Regions from separate parts of the Actinocorallia sp. B10E7 genome, predicted to be linked through region 2. Evidence: riboswitches for the same ligand, from Rfam matches in the RefSeq annotation. Region 2 holds a riboswitch; the other holds the start of a gene.

Region 1 (5,348 bases), on a different contig from region 2:
CCGGGTGACGGCGTCGCGGGCGGTGCGGCCGACGCCGATGAGGGTGGCGGAGGCGGGGCCGGTCCAGTCGCCGTAGCCCAGGAGGTGGAGTCTGGGTTCGGCGACGGCGCGGGTGCCTTCGGTGGGGATGAGGCCGTCGCGGTCGCGCAGGCGCAGCGGGGCCAGGTGGCCCAGGGCGGGGCGGAAGCCGGTGCACCACACGATGGCGTCGCAGGCCAGCTGGGTGCCGTCGGGCCAGGCGACGCCGGTGGGAGTGACGCGGGTGAACATCGGGTGGGCTTTGAGGACGCCGCGGTCGCGGGCTTCGCGGACCGGAGGGACCGCGACGATGTCGCCGAGGCCGCCGACTCCGGCGTGTTCCTCGCCGGAGGTGAGAGCTTGGTAGCGGCGGGTCGCCAGGTCGAAGAGGGCCCTGCCGTCGATGTCGTCGGGCAGCAGCCGAGGCGGCTTGAGGGTGACCCAGGTGGTGTCGGCGACGGTGGAGATCTCGGCGAGCAGCTGAGCGGCGGAGTTGCCGCCTCCGACGATCACGACGCGCTGTCCGGCGAAGGGTTCGGGGCCGGTGTAGCGGGCGGTGTGGAGCTGGCGGCCGGCGAACTCGCGGATGCCGGGGTAGTGGGGGACGTAGGGGCGGGACCAGGTGCCGGTCGCGCTGATCACGATCTTGGCGTGCCAGTCGCCCGCTCCGGTCCGGACGAGGAGCCCTCCGTCGGCGCGGTGGACGGCGTCGACGTGCACGGGCCAGACCACGGGCAGCTCGTAGCGGCGCTGGTAGTCGGTGAGGTAGGCGACGGCGTCGGACGCGGTCGGGTAGCCGCCGTCCGCGGGCGCGGGCATCATCCGGCCGGGCAGAGAGCTGTACCGGGCGGGAGAGAACAGCCGCAGTGAGGGCCAGGTGTGCTGCCAGGCCCCGCCTGGCCGGTTCTGGTCGTCGAGGATCACGAAATCGATCCCGGCGCGGCGCAGGTGGAAGCCTGCCGCCGACCCCGCCTGGCCGCCCCCGACGACCAGGACGTCGATCTCTCGAAGAGCGGGATTCGTCATGTTCTCCACCGTCTGTCTCAGGCCGATCGGATCAGGCGCAGGACCTTCCGCGGTGCGGCGCTCGGACGCGCGTCCGCCATGGTGATCCTCTCCCTCCGCACGCCTTTCAGTATTTCGAAGTCTATCGAATCAGTGGTGGAGTCCGGCCGGGCCGGACGCACGGGCGGACGACGCGCCTCGCGGTGGCGTTCGGGCGTTTAGGGTGAGGGGATGGTGAGCGAGCGCGGTTCCTCGGCCACCCGATGGGCGGGTGTCTCCCCGGCCGACCGCAGGAGCGGGCGGCGGGCCCTGCTGGTGGAGGCGGCGTTCGAGCTGTTCGGCACCGGGGGCGAGGCCGCGGTGTCGGTGCGCGCCGTCTGCCGGGCCGCCCGCCTGCACGCCCGCTACTTCTACGAGAACTTCGCCGACACCGGTGAACTGCTCGGCGCCGTGTACGACGAGGTGGCGGCGGAGCTGGCCGAACGGCTGCTGGCGGTGGAGTCGGCCGCAACGGGCGGCGACCTGGTCTCGAGGCTCAGGGCCGGGATCCATGCCGTGCTGGAGTTCAGCTCGGCCGATCCCCGCCGGGGCCGGGTGCTGTTCACGGAGGGGAGGGCCAATCCGGTGCTGGCCGCGCGGCGCCAGGCCACGCAGACCGCGCTGATGGACGCCGCCCTGCAGCAGAGCGCCCAGGTCCGTCCGGAGACCGATCCCCGCCAGGCGGTGGTGAGCGCGGCGATGTTCACCGGATCGATGGTGGAACTCGCCCACCAGTGGCTGTCCGGGGCGCTCGGCGACGACCTGGACGCGGTGGTGGAGCACGCGGCGTTCCTGGTCATGCACGGCGACCCGCGCTGCTGACCGCCGCCCGGAGCGGGACCGAGGGCGGGCATGCCGATATCCCCGGGGCGAAGTTATCCACAAGGCTTGTGGATATCCCCAGGGGACAAGTGTGTGAGGTATGTCGGGTTTTGTTGCTCTTTGACGAGCTGTGAGATGGGATTTCCGACCTCACCGCGAGTTATCCACAGGCTGTATCCACAGGCGTCCACAGGGCTGGGGATAACTGGGACAACCTGTGGACGGCTGTGGGAAAGTGGTTCAGCGCACGCGGGGCAGCTCGCCGAAGAGCTCGCTGACCCTGGACCAGTGGTCCAGGCCGCAGCCGTCCTTGCGCTGGTAGGCGGCCCGGACGCGGATGCCCCGCCAGGTGCCCTCGACGGTGCCCTGCTCGGGGCCGCCGTAGATCTCGGTGCAGACGGCGTCGGCGGGGATGGGCTCGAAGGCCTTCTCCCCCTGCTTGGCGAGCTGGGCGCAGGCCTTCTTCGGCTCGGGGTGGGTGCCGCCGGGCGGATCGCAGGTCAGCGTCCAGGTCCGCGCGCCGGAGCCGGGGGACTTCTTCAGGCTGATGGTGAGTTCGGTCACCCGGGCCGAAGGAGCGGAGGCCGAGGTGGGAACGGTAGAGTCCCCGCTCTCGGCCTTTTCGGTGCCGCAGGCGCCGGCTGCTACCAGGATCGCCGTGGTCAGGAAGAGGGCCGTGGCCACCGATCTGGACAAGGAGCACCTCACGCGCGGGTCGACGTGGTCGTGGTCAACAGGTTCCATGGGAGTCGTGATGAGTTTCGGGGACAACGTACCCTCCGTCGACGCCGCGGCGGTGCCGTCGGACGCATATCTGCTGGACGTGCGTGAACCGGAGGAGTGGACGGCCGGGCACGCGCCCGGCGCGGTGCACATTCCGATGAGCCAGTTGCGCGACCGGGCCGGCGAGATCCCGCAGGACCGAGACGTCTACGTGATCTGCCGGGTCGGCGGGCGCTCCGCGCAGGTCACGATGGCGCTCAACAACGCCGGCTGGCAGGCCTCCAACGTGGACGGCGGGATGATGGCATGGGCCCATCATGGCAGGCCGATGGTGGCGGAGCAGGGCGAAGACCCTTACGTGGCCTAGATCCGATTCGTCCCGTATGAGTATCATGCGGGGGATCTAAACCCCACCGCGGGAGCTCGGGCCGAGGGCCGGGCTGAGAGGGCGACCCCAGAGCGTCGCCGACCGCATGAACCTGTCCGGGTAATGCCGGCGTAGGGAGAGTGCATCAAGCATGTCTTCGGCCACGCTCGAAAACGGCGACGGAGCCTCCCGAGGGCACAGGCCCCTCGCGGACCCCGGCTCCCACGAGGCCCCGCTGACGCTCGACGAGCCCGCGCCCAGGGTGCTGTCCTTCTGGGACCAGAGCGCCTTCTGGGCCAACCTCGGCGTCAGCCTGTTCGCCTTCTCCGGCGCCTACACGGTGCTCGCCCCCGACCTCGACGGGACGCTCCGGCTGTCCATCGCGGCGGGGATCGTCGCGATGATCGTGGGAACGCTCCTGGGCGGGCTCATGCTCGGCCTGTCGGCGGTGCCCGGAGCCCGCACGGGACGTCCCGCGATGGTGCTGCTGCGCGGCCTGTTCGGTGCCCGGCTGTCGTACGTGCCGACGGTCCTGAACATCGCACAGCTCGTCGGCTGGGGCACGTTCGAGCTGATCGTGATCTCCGAGGCGGCCAGGGAGCTGTTCGGCGGAGGTCCCCGCTGGCTGTTCGTCCTCCTCGCCGGAGTGCTCACGACCGCCCTGACGATCTGGCCGCTGGGCTCGGTCCGGCTGCTGCGCCGGTTCGTGACGGTCGCGGTGGCCGTCGCGCTCGTCTGGTTCTACATCCAGTTCTTCCGCGAGGGACTGCCCGACCTGACGGCCAACCCCGGCCCCTCGGGCGGAGCGCCGTTCGGCACGGACTGGAGCATGTTCTGGATCGCCACCGACGCGGCCCTGGCCGTCTCGATCTCCTGGGTGCCGCTGGCCGCCGACTACACCCGCCACTCCCGCAGCGAGAAGGCCGCCTTCGGCGCGGCGAGCGGCGCGTACGCGCTGACCCAGATCATCGCCTACGTCCTCGGCCTGTTCGCTCTGGCGCTCGCCGTCAACGGAGAGGGCGTCTACCAGCCGTTCCTCACCGTGACGCTCGGCGCGGTGTTCTTCCTCGTGTTCGTCGTCCGCGAGGCCGACCAGTCGTTCGCCAACGTCTACTCGACCGCGCTGTCCATCCAGAACCTGCTGCCGCGCGTCGACCGCCGGATCCTCAGCATCGGCCTCGGCGCCCTCATCACCGTGCTGGCGCTCGCGCTGAACATGGGCAACTACGCCGGTTTCCTCAGCCTGATCGGCTCGGTCTTCGTCCCGATGCTCGGCGTCCTGGCCGCCGACTTCTTCCTGCGCGCCCGCGGCGTCTGGAACACCGCCCCCGACGCGCCCTCCCGCTGGGGCATGATCGCCGCCTGGCTGGCCGGCTTCGCCGTCTACCAGCTGATCAACCCGGGCGCCGTCTCCTGGTGGAGCGCCTTCTGGACCGACGTCCGGGACCTGCTGCACTTCGACCCCCAGCCCTGGATGAGCGCCTCCTTCCTGTCCTTCCTGGTCGCGGGCCTGGCCGCCTTCCTGATCGGCCGTCTGGATCGCGGCGAGACGGCGGCCGCGAAGTCCTGACGGCCGGCGCTCCGCGGACGTCCCCCGCCCGTCCCGGCACGGGCGGGGCATGCGCAATCCGTGGAGTCGGCCGGTGGAGGAGGCCGAATGGTGACACGATGACGGCGTGCGCCTGGACGCCTCCGACCCGACGGCACGCGCGGTGCTCCGATGCGCGGCCGACCCGATCGTGGCCATCGACGAGGGACTGTGCGTGACGGCCTGGAACCCGGCCGCGGAGCGGCTCTTCGGCTGGACCGCCGAGGAGGCGCTGGGACGGGTCGTCCCGATGGTCCCCGACGAGCTCAAGGCCGAGTACCACGCCGTGCTGGAGCGGGTGCGGGAGGGACCGCAGATCTCGATCGGGACGCGGCGGCTCACCCGGGAGCGGAGGCTGGTCGACGTCCGGATCGACACCAGCGCGCTGCGGGGCGAGGACGGCGCGCTGCTCGGCTGGGTCAGCGTCTACCACCGGGTCACCGAGGCCGACCAGCACGCGGCGGCGGAGAAGGCCCGTCTCGTGCGGCGGCTGAACGACATCCTCGGCGATCTGAACGCCCAGCACGATCTCGACAGGGTGCTGGACCGGATCACCGCCGCGGTGCTGGAGCTCACCGGCGCGGACGCCGCCGGTTTCGTGCGGATCGAGGACGACCGGTTGCGGCTGATGTCGGCCCGCGGCCTGCCGGGCGAGCTCATCGGCAGGTCGGTGGAGCTGCGTTCCAGCCTGGTGGCGGAGCTCCTGGAGGCGGGCCGGACGGTCCTGCTGGCCACCAGGCCCCGGGTGGACGCGCTGATCTGGCAGGCGCTGCCGAATCTGCGGAT
Region 2 (5,348 bases):
CGGCAGCACCGCCACCCTGACGGTCATGACGCACCGGCGCTGAGCCGGTCAGCCCAGGAGCAGCCCCACGGTGAAGCCGAGGGCCATCACCACGCCCAGCGCGATGATCATGTTCGACCGGTAGCGGGGCACCTTCGCGGACTTGCGGGCCGCAGGCGCGGCCTCGGCCCGCAGGAAGCGGGCGATCTCCGCCGCGGTCGGGCGCGCCGCGGGCTCCTTGTCCAGGCAGCGCGCCACCAGGCCGCGCAGGCTGCCGCGCAGCGCGCCCAGGTCGGGCTCCCGGTCGGTGATGCGGCGCATGACGGCGGCGTTGGTGCCGCCACCGAAGGGCGGCCGCCCGGTGGCCGCGTAGACCATGGTCGCGCCCCAGGAGAAGACGTCGGACTTCGGCCCCACCGGCAGGTCCTCGATCTGCTCGGGGGACATGTAGGCGGGGGTGCCGACGGGATGGGAGGTGATCGGGGTGTCGCCGTCCAGCAGCCGGGCCACCCCGAAGTCGATCACTTTGGCGCCGCGCGGACCGAGCACCACGTTGCCGGGCTTGAAGTCCCGGTGGACGATCTCGGCCTTGTGGATCGCGGCGAGCCCGGCGGCGGTGCGCAGCGCCACCTTGCGCAGTTCGGCGCCGCGCAGCGGCCCTTCGGCGGCCACGACCTCCTGGAGGGTGCGGCCCCGCACGAACTCGCTGACGATGAAGGGGCGGTCGCCGGTGACGCGGGCGTCCAGGATCCGGGCGACCTGGGGCACCTGGACCCGGCGGGCGGCCTCGGCCTCCTTGGTGAAGCGCCCGCGCGCCTTGGCCCCGGCCGATCCGCCGCCCTTGAGCAGCTTCACCGTGACCACGGCGCCCTCGCGGTCGCGCGCCAGGTACACCACGCCCTGCCCGCCTTCGCCGAGCCGTCCGGTCAGGGTGTAGCCGCCGACCCGGCGGGGATCGCCGGGTCGGAGCGGGGCGTCATGCTTGGTCTGCACCTGCGCGCACTCCGGCCAGAGGGATAAGGCGAAATGCATAAATATCACCATTCGCCCATCGCCTCAGGCGTTTCGCGCTTCTTCCGGCCCGCGGGCCGGAAGGGCCGGGGATCACCAGTGCGGGGGCACGTCCTCGCGCAGCCTGTCGTCGTTGCCCGAGTCCTCGCGCCAGTCCCCCCAGCCCGGGTCCTGCTCGTCGGACGTGCGGTCGGGCAGCAGCGGCCGGTCCGGGGCCGGACGCCCCGGCCGGCGCTCCTCGTCGGATGACTTGGGGTTCATGCCCCCATTATCGCCCCCGCAGCCGGGCCGCCAGCTCCCGCGCCGCCTTCCCCGGGTCGGGGGCCTCGGTCAGGGCCCTGACCACCACCACCCGGGTGGCCCCGGCCGCCATCACCTGGTCGAGGTTGCCCGCGTCGATCCCGCCGATGGCGAACCAGGGCCGGGTGGCCCCCACCGAGGCGGCGACCGGCTCCAGACCCGCCGCCGGACGTCCCGGCTTGGTCGCCGTGGGCCACACCGGGCCCACCGCGAAGTAGTCCACGCCCGGCTCCCGGGCGGCCGCGGCCGCCTGCTCCACCGAGTGGGTGGAGCGGCCGATGAGGATGTCCTCGCCGACGATGTGCCGCGCCACCTCGACCGGCAGGTCCCCCTGGCCCAGGTGCAGCACGTCGGACTTCACCGCGAACGCCACGTCCGCCCGGTCGTTGACCGCCAGCAGCGCCCCGTGCCGGTCGCAGGCCTCCCGGAACACCCCCAGCAGCTCGATCTCGCGCCGCGCCTCCAGCCCCTTCTCGCGGAGCTGGACGATGTCCACCCCGCCGGCCAGGACGGCGTCCAGGAACTCCGGCAGGTCCCCCTGCGCGGACCGGGAGTCCACGCAGAGGTAGAGGCGGGCCGCGTCCAGGCGGCGGCGCAGCGCCACCGCCCGGTCGGTCGTCAGAAGCGACATCAGAAGGCCAGGGCCTGGGCCCGGCGCCTGATCTCGGTGCCCCGGTTCTCGCGGAGCGCCTGGACCGGGGTGCCGGGCAGGGTGTCGTCGCCGGTGAACAGCCAGCGCAACGCGGCCGTTTCGTCGAAACCGGCGTCGGACAGCAGCGTCAGGGTCCCGGGCAGGCCCTTGACCACCTGCCCTTCCGCCAGGAACGCGGCCGGTATCTGCGGGCCGCCTCCGGACTGCCGGTAGGCGGCCAGCAGCTTGCCCTCCTTCACCCACTGCTTCACTCTGCTCGCGGGCACTCCCGCGACCTGCCCCGCTTCCGCGAAAGTGAGCCATTCGCCCACCAGGGAGTCGAGTTCCGGATCGATGTCAACGTGCGTCTTCGTCACGTTTCCGTGTCTACCATCCCGCGGGGACTATGAAACAGCCAGGACCGCGTTCCGGACGGGGACCGAGGGGTCGGCGAGCTTCTCCGCGTCCACCGGTGTCCCCGCTGTCAGGAGCCTGCGGGCCTGCATCAGGTCGCGGGGCGCGGCCACCGTCAGGACGGCTCGCAGCAGGTCCCCGTCGAGCCAGAAGACCGCCCAGGACCGGTCGGTCTCCGGGTCGCCCCGGAAGACCATCCGCTCGGCCCCCGGGTGGTGGCCCGCGTACTGGACCATGCGCCCGAACTGCTCGGACCAGAAGTAGGGCGGGTCGTCGTAGACCGCCTCCTGGCCCAGCAGCGACGCCACCGCGACGTCGGGGGCGTTCAGCGCCGCGTCCCAGTGCTCCACCCGCAGCCGGCGCCCGTACCGGTTGGACCACCAGGCCGCGCAGTCGCCGACCGCGACGATCTCCGGACGGGAGGTGCGCAGCGAGGCGTCCACCACCAGGCCGTTCTCGACCTCCAGGCCGCTCACCCAGTCCAGCGAGGGCCGCACGCCGATGCCGACGACGACGGCCTCGGCCGGCAGGAACTCCCCGTCCACCAGCGCGACGCCGCCCTCCTCGATCGAGGCGACCTTGACCCCGCAGCGCAGCCGGACCCCTGCCTCGGCGTACCAGGGGGCGGTCAGCGCGCCCAGCTCCGGGCCGAGCGCGTTGGCCAAAGGCGCGGGCGCGGCCTCCAGCACGGTGACCTCGCAGCCCAGCTTCGCCGCCGTCGTGGCGACCTCCGCGCCGATCCAGCCCGCGCCGACGATCACCACGCGGGCGCCGGGGACCAGCTTGCCGCGCAGTTCCAGGGAGTCGTCGATGGTCCTGATCACGTGCTGGCGGCCGGGGCCGGGAAGCCGGACGGTGTCGGCTCCGGTGGCGATCACCAGCCCGTCGTAGGGCAGTTCGCCCGCGGTGGTCTCCAGGACGCGGTCCTGCACGCGCAGCCCGGTCGCGCGGTGCCCCAGCAGCAGTTCGCAGTCCAGGGAGTCCCAAGAGGCGTCGACCGTGGTGTCCTCGCGCTCGCCCGCCAGGACGGCCTTCGACAGCGGCGGACGGTCGTAGGGCCGGTGCGGCTCCGCTCCGACCAGCGTGAGCCTTCCGGCGTAGCCCTTGGCCCGCAGCGCCTCCACGGCGCGCACACCCGCCAGGCCACCGCCCACCACGATGACGCGTTCCATGTGATCCTCCGAGATCCCGGTTCTCCTGGCAGGACACCCTAACTTTCGCCCCGTCACCGTCCATGTCCAGGATGCCCGATATCTGATCGGTACTGCTCAGGGCATACGCTGGGCTCCGTACGGAGCGCGGGAGCCCGGTACGGGCTGAGAGGGGAGCAGTCCTCCCGACCGCCAGAACCTGATCCGGATCATGCCGGCGAAGGGAGCGACCTGTGATCGTGGTCATCGGCGCAGGGGCGATAGGCCTGGCCATCGCCTGGCGGGCGTCCCAGCGGGGACTGCCGGTCACCCTCGTGGACCCCGAGCCCGGAAGCGGCGCCAGCCATGTGGCGGCCGGGATGCTGACGCCCGTCGGCGAACTGCAGTACGGCGAGGAGGACCACCTCAGGCTCGGCGTCGACTCCCGCGACCGCTACCCGCGGTTCGCGGCCGAACTGGCCGACCTCACCGGGATCGACATCGGCCACCGGCGCGAGGGCAACCTGTCCGTCGCCTACGACGCCGACGACCTGGCCTTCCTCCAGGACCAGCACCGCTTCCAGACCTCGCTGGGGCTGCGCACCGAACTCCTCACCGGCCGGGAGTGCCGCAGGCTCGAACCCATGCTCGCGCCGTCCGTGCGGGGCGGGATCCTCGCCCCCGACGACGGCTCCGTCGACCCCAGACGGCTGCTGCGCGCGCTGCTCGCGGCCTGCGAGCACCTCCCCCTCGTGCGCAAGCGGGCCCTTGAGCTCGTCGTCCAGGACGGCCGGGTGCGCGGCGTCCGGCTGGAGGACGGGGACGTCCTGGCCGCCGAACGCGTCGTCGTGGCGGCCGGAAGCTGGTCCCGGGAGCTGACCGGCCTGCCGGTGAGGCCGGTGAAAGGCCAGATCCTGCGGCTGCACAGCCCCCACCCCTTCCTCACCAGGGCCACCCGGGGCCTGGTGCGCGGCTTCTCGATGTACCTCGTGCCGCGCCCGGACGGCGAACTGGTCGTCGGCGCGACCCAGGAGGAACTCGGCTTCGACTCCCGGGTCACCGCGGGCGGCCTGTGGGAGCTGCTGCGCGACGCCCGCACGCTCTTCCCCGGCGTCACCGAGCTGGAGTTCAAGGAGGTCACCGCCTCCTTCCGGCCCGGATCCCCCGACAACGCCCCGATCATCGGCCCGGTCGGGCCCGAGGGCCTGCTGGCGGCCACCGGGCACTTCCGCAACGGCATCCTGCTCACCCCCCTCACCGCCGACGCGATGGCGGACCTGCTGGACGGCCGGGAGCCCCCCGAGGCGGTCCGCCCGTTCGGCGCCGACCGCTTCGCGCCCGCGCGGCCCGCCACCATCGGAGACGACAGATGAGAGTGACCATCAACGGCCAGGCCCGCGACCTTCCCGACGGCGCGACCGTCGCGGCGGTCGTGTCGCAGGTCACCGACGCCGAACGGGGCGTGGCGGTGGCGCTGAACGAAGAGGTGGTGCCGCGCGCCGCCTGGCCCACGACCCCCGTCAGGGACGCCGACCGGGTGGAGATCCTCACCGCGGTCCAGGGAGGCTGAACAAGTGAACACGACCGACGCGTCCGGCCCGCTGGTCATCGCGGGCCGCGAGTTCGGATCCCGGCTCATCATGGGCACGGGCGGAGCGCCCAGCCTGCACGTCCTGGAGGAGGCGCTGATCGCCTCCGGCACCGAGCTGACCACGGTCGCCATGCGCCGGGTCGACCCCTCGATGAAGGGCTCGGTGCTGGAACTGCTGGAGCGGCACGGCATCGGCGTGCTGCCCAACACCGCGGGCTGCTTCACCTCGGGCGAGGCCGTCATGACCGCCCGGCTGGCCCGCGAGGCGCTCGGCACCGAGTGGGTGAAGCTG

The links. A riboswitch is a leader RNA that binds a small molecule or an ion and turns the genes downstream of it on or off. The one in region 2 is predicted to bind thiamine pyrophosphate.
Region 1: another riboswitch for thiamine pyrophosphate. It lies ahead of ABGB12_RS23285 (cytosine permease); the one in region 2 lies ahead of thiO (glycine oxidase ThiO).

What each region holds. Positions count from the first base shown of each region.
Region 1 covers NZ_JBDPLZ010000006.1:331,671-337,018, reverse strand. Annotated here, with positions in the region: gene ABGB12_RS23305 (ArsO family NAD(P)H-dependent flavin-containing monooxygenase) at 1-1,044, opposite strand, end outside; gene ABGB12_RS23300 (TetR/AcrR family transcriptional regulator) at 1,255-1,884, shown strand; gene ABGB12_RS23295 (SSI family serine proteinase inhibitor) at 2,125-2,580, opposite strand; gene ABGB12_RS23290 (rhodanese-like domain-containing protein) at 2,639-2,974, shown strand; TPP riboswitch at 3,013-3,130, shown strand; gene ABGB12_RS23285 (cytosine permease) at 3,126-4,544, shown strand; gene ABGB12_RS23280 (PAS domain S-box protein) at 4,651-5,348, shown strand, end outside.
Region 2 covers NZ_JBDPLZ010000002.1:735,169-740,516, reverse strand. Annotated here, with positions in the region: gene ABGB12_RS08570 (GNAT family N-acetyltransferase) at 1-43, shown strand, start outside; gene ABGB12_RS08565 (serine/threonine-protein kinase) at 49-972, opposite strand; gene ABGB12_RS08560 (hypothetical protein) at 1,084-1,251, opposite strand; gene thiE (thiamine phosphate synthase) at 1,259-1,921, opposite strand; gene ABGB12_RS08550 (Rv2175c family DNA-binding protein) at 1,921-2,298, opposite strand; gene ABGB12_RS08545 (FAD-dependent oxidoreductase) at 2,326-3,507, opposite strand; TPP riboswitch at 3,624-3,729, shown strand; gene thiO (glycine oxidase ThiO) at 3,720-4,838, shown strand; gene thiS (sulfur carrier protein ThiS) at 4,835-5,035, shown strand; gene ABGB12_RS08530 (thiazole synthase) at 5,040-5,348, shown strand, end outside.